Regions from separate parts of the Micromonospora sp. NPDC005172 genome, predicted to be linked through region 2. Evidence: riboswitches for the same ligand, from Rfam matches in the RefSeq annotation. Region 2 holds a riboswitch; the other holds the start of a gene.
The links. Region 2 has a riboswitch for thiamine pyrophosphate ahead of thiE (thiamine phosphate synthase). Riboswitches for the same ligand answer to the same signal wherever they lie in the genome.
Positions count from the first base shown of each region.

Region 1: linked by a shared signal. The riboswitch ahead of ABZV06_RS25170 (ECF transporter S component) and the one ahead of thiE (thiamine phosphate synthase) in region 2 are both predicted to bind thiamine pyrophosphate.

Region 1 covers NZ_JBEXIL010000045.1:6,225-8,677, reverse strand. Annotated here, with positions in the region: gene ABZV06_RS25180 (AAC(3) family N-acetyltransferase) at 1-379, opposite strand, end outside; gene ABZV06_RS25175 (alpha/beta fold hydrolase) at 403-1,233, opposite strand; TPP riboswitch at 1,341-1,445, shown strand; gene ABZV06_RS25170 (ECF transporter S component) at 1,523-2,110, shown strand; gene ABZV06_RS25165 (ABC transporter ATP-binding protein) at 2,196-2,453, shown strand, end outside.
Region 2 covers NZ_JBEXIL010000040.1:7,505-9,957, forward strand. Annotated here, with positions in the region: gene thiO (glycine oxidase ThiO) at 1-868, opposite strand, end outside; gene thiE (thiamine phosphate synthase) at 865-1,488, opposite strand; TPP riboswitch at 1,483-1,592, opposite strand; gene ABZV06_RS23930 (ThuA domain-containing protein) at 1,883-2,453, shown strand, end outside.

The DNA of each region.
Region 1 (2,453 bases), on a different contig from region 2:
GGGGGTGCCCGCTGCGCAGCGCCGACGGCCAGCAGCGGACCGTCTCGGCGAACACGCCCATGTGCCTGCTCGGCGTGACCACCGGGTCGAAGCCGGGCATCTCGGCGCGGATCAACGGCCACCAGTCCACCGGCACCGGCGGATTCCGCCACTGCGCCGGGTCGCTGTTGTCAGGTGTGTGGGTGGGCACCACGATCGTGCCGTCCGGACCGAGGGCGTCACGCAGGGCGAGCACCAGCGCCTGCGGCCCGCCACAGACGTAACCCAGCGGGCGCATCCCGGCGTGCACCAGCACCGTCGATCCGGGGCGTACGCCCAGTAGGCGCAGCTCCGCGGCGATCGACCGGCGAGTGCCCGGCCCGCCGACGGGAACGGTCACGACTCTCCCCCGCCCGGCACGGCTCAGGCCGTCCCGGCGACCCGCGCCAGGACCGCCTCGGCCAGCACGGCGGGCGCGGCGTCCGGGATCCAGTGGCTCACCCCGCCCAGGGGTACGAAGAGGTAGTCGCCGCTCACGTTCGCGGCGCACGCCTCGGCGGCGGCCCGACCGATCGCGACGTCCCGGTCGCTCCACACGTACGTGGTCGGTACGGCGACCGGGCCGACGGCGGCCAGGTCGGCACGGGACATGGCCCGGTACCAGTTCAGGGCGGCGGTCAGTGCGCCCGGCTCGCGCATCGGGTCGGCGTAGCGGTCGACGCGGGAGGCGTCGCCGACCCCGCCCAGCAGCTTGCGCAGCGCCGTCGCGTGCCACGCCAACAGCACCTTCTCGGCCTTGCCGGGTTTGCGGAACAGCGCGATGTAGGACGAGCGGGCCTTCTGCTGACCGTCGGTGGCGAGCGCGTGCGCCATGGCCGCCGGATGGGGCACCGACACCGCGGTCAACGTACGGACGCGCCGAGGGTGCGCGGCGGCCACCGCCCAGGCCACTATCGCGCCCCAGTCGTGGCCGACCAGGTGCACGGCGTCCAGACCGAGCGCGTCGAGCACCGCGACCGCGTCGGCGACCAGTTCGGGGATGCGGTACCCCGCCACCTCGGCGGGCCGGGCACCCGGCGAGTAGCCCCGCTGGTCCAGCGCGTACGTGCGCAGGCCGGCGGCGTGCAGTGGCGGCACGACCTCGTCCCACTCGCCGCTGTGCTGCGGAAACCCGTGCAGGAGCAGGACGGGGACGCCGTCGGACGGGCCGCCGGTGCGTACCTCGAACGTCAGACCCCGCGCGTCGACCTGCATGATCGTCAGCCTACCCAGCCGTCGTCGTGCCGGCCCGGATGCGCGCACGTCACAACGCCCTGCTGGGCTGTTACCCCTGGTCGGTGCTAGCGTCAGCGAGACAACTTCACATCCGACAGGGGAGCGCACAGCGCTGAGAGTGCGGGCACGCCCGCAGACCCTCGAACCTGATCTGGGTAATGCCAGCGCAGGGAGTTCGGTCGACCTCCAGCCGCGCCGTGAGTCCGGTGCCACCGGACGCGCGGCGTGCGTCTTCTCCTGGTTCGTTTCACTGAACTGGGAGCACAGCATGGACAACACCACCAACCGCTGGCGCACGATCGACATCGTGGTCGCCTCGGTGATCGCGGTCGCCTTCGGCGTCATCTTCTGGGCCTGGGGCCTGGTCTGGAGCGCCACCGAGGGCGCGTTCGCCTTCTTCCCACCGGCGCAGACGCTGATCTACGGCGTGTGGCTGCTGCCGGCCGTGGTCGGCGGGCTGGTCATCCGCAAGCCCGGCGCCGCGCTCTACTGCGAGACGGTGGCCGCGGTCGTCTCCGCGCTGCTGGGCAGCCAGTGGGCCGGCACGGTCATCCCGCAGGGCATCGTGCAGGGCATCGGGGCCGAGCTGGCGTTCGCCGCGTTCCGCTACCGGTCGTACCGGCTGCCGACAGCCGTGCTGGCCGGCGCGCTGACGGGCCTCAGCGCGGCCCTGTTCGACTTCTTCGTCTGGAACGCGGACTACGCGCTGGGCGACTACCGCATCCCGTACGCGCTGCTCACCATCGTCAGCGCCACGATCATCGCGGGTGTCGGCGGCTGGCTGCTCACCCGCGCCCTGGCCAACACCGGCGCCCTGGACCGCCTCCCCTCCGGCCGAACCCGCGCGCTGATCTAGACCTGCGCGCGCACCCCGTGATCAAAAGGTTCGCGTCATCGGCAGGCGGAATTCTGACGCGAACCTCTTGATCACCGGCGAGGACATGGAGGGAGGGGTCGTGGGCGTACTGCTGCGGGGTTTCGGGTGGCGGCACGCCGGGCGGCGGGCCTGGGCCGTACGCGGGGTGGACCTCCGGGTGGAGGACGGCGAGCGGGTCCTGCTGCTCGGGCCCTCGGGGGCCGGCAAGAGCACCCTGCTCAGCGCGCTGGCCGGGCTGCTGGCGGAGGACTCCGGTGAGCAGGAGGGCACCGTCGAGATCGACGGGCTCGACCCCCGCAAGGGCCGGGAACGGGTCGGCATC
Region 2 (2,453 bases):
CGACGGCCTCCACCAGGTCGTACTCGGCCAGCTCGGGTAGCAGGTCGACACCGGCGCGCAGCAGTCGCTGCACCGCGCCGGCGGTGACTGTGGTGTCCGACCGCTCCTCGACCGTCGCCCCGAGCACCACCTCGCCGTCGGTGCGGGGCACCAGGTAGACGTGCTCGCCGTCGGCGTACCCCCGGATCACGTGCCGGAAGCCCGGCGCGACGCCGCCGGGCGCACGCAGCCGCAGGATCTGGCCCTTCACCGGCCGCACGGGCAGTCCGGTGAGGGCGGCGGCACCGCAGCCGGCCGCGACCACGGTGACCCTCGCGTCCACGTCGGACAGCCGCCGGACCGGTCGCGGCACGAACGCCGCGCCGGCCCGCCGCGCGGCCGTGCGCAGCGCCGGTACCAGCAGCCGGGGATCGACCTGGTGGTCGGTGGGCGCGAGCGCGCCGCCGCGCACCCGCGGGGCGAGCGCCGGCTCGCGGTCGCGCAGCTCGGTGGGGCGCAGCGGCGTCACCGGCAGACCAAGACCCTGTTGGTACGCCCAGAGCCGGCGGGCCTCGGCCAGGTCGTCACCGGTCAGCCCGACCATCAGCGTGCCCTCGGTCCGGTAGCCGATGAGGGTGCCGCTGTCCTCGGTCAGCTCGGCGGCGAACGTGGGCCAACGGGCGGCGGAGGCCACCAGCAGCTCGGTCAGCCCACGCTCACCGAAGTACGCCTCGGCGACCGGAGAGAGCATCCCGGCGGCGACGCCCGACGCCCCCGATCCGGGTGCCGCGTCGTGTACCTCGACGCGCAGGCCCCGGCTGGCGCAGCGCCACGCGACGGCCAGCCCGATCGGGCCCCCGCCCACCACCGCCACCTCGGTACGCGTCACGCCAGCGCCCGCAGCAGTTCGGCGGTCGCCCGAGCGGGGTCGGCGGCCGAGCAGATCGCCCCGACCACCGCCACCCCGTACGCCCCGGCGGTCCGGAGCGCCGGCACCCGGTCGGCGGTCACCCCGCCGATCGCGATGACCGGCACGTCGACGGCGTCGGCGACGTCGCGTATCCCGACGGTCCCGATGGGGTCGGGCAGACCGACCTTGGTGCTCGTGGCGTGGCACGGGCCGACGCCCAGGTAGTTGGCCCCGGCGACGACGGCCTCGATCGCGGTCCTCGGCTCGCGGGCGGTGGCGCCCAGCACGCCGGTTGCGCCGAGCACGTGCCGGGCCGCGGCGACCGGTAGGTCGTCGGCGCCGACGTGGCCACCGGCGGCGCCCACCGCGAGCGCCACGTGCAGCCGGTCGTTGACCAGGCACGTCGCGCCGTACGGCGCGCACAGCGCCAGCACCCGGGCGGCCAGGTCGTACGCCTCGCGGTCGGTGGCGGAGTCCTCCACCCGGACCTGCACGACGAGGTCGGCGCGGGCCGCCGCGAGGGCGGCCCGGACCACGGTGAGTGGATCGCGCCCGGGTCGGGTGTCGGTGATCAGATGCAGTCGGCCGAGGGACGGCACGGCAACGCTCCTCCCTGCGCCGGCATTACCCGGATCAGGTTCGACGGTCGGGGGCTGTCAGCCCCCCTCTCAGCCCGGTACACCGGGCTCCCGTGGGTTACTTGCGTGTCACCGTACGACACATCGCCTCCCCTGCCAAGGGAGAGCCCGCCGCCGCGGCGCGAGAGATCGATCGGGGTACTTTCTCCGGTCCTGTTCGGAATGTCGCCCGCCGTTGCAGAACCGTTACCCGCCGGCATCTTGCCGGACATCGATGCAGCAGAACTAATTTGTTCAGCGAATCGACAAAATGCCGGCGTGGACGCCCTGGCACGGCGTCTCCACCGGCTCCATCTGGGACGGTCTTCGGCGAGCCGGCCCCGCGAGTCCTGTCCACCGCGACATTGGAGGCGGCGTGTCCCGTTCTCGTCGTGCCCCCGTACCACTCACCGCTACCCTGTTGTCCCTCGCGCTCGCGTCGACGGCCCTGATCGGGTCTCCGGCGCAGGCGGCTCCGGTCGCAGCGCAGGTCCCACCGCGAGACGCGCAAGCCGCGACTCCCTTCTCCAAGGTGGTGCAGAAGACACCACCGAAGGCAGCGAAGGCCGCAGCGGCCGACCCCTACTCCGTCCTGGTCTTCTCGAAGACCGCCGGTTTCCGGCACGACGCCATCCCCACCGGCATCGCCGCCATCCAGCAACTCGGTGCCACCAACGGCTTCACGGTGGACACCACCGAGGACGGTGCCGCGTTCAGCGACGCCAACCTCGCCAAGTACAAGGCTGTGATCTGGCTCTCCACCACCGGTGACGTCCTGAACGCCGACCAGCAGGCGGCCTTCGAGCGGTACGTGAAGGCCGGCGGCGGTTACGTCGGCGTCCACGCCGCCTCGGACACCGAGTACAGCTGGGCCTGGTACGGCGACCTGGTCGGCGCGTACTTCGCCAACCACCCGCAGAACCAGCAGGCCACCGTCAAGGTGGAGG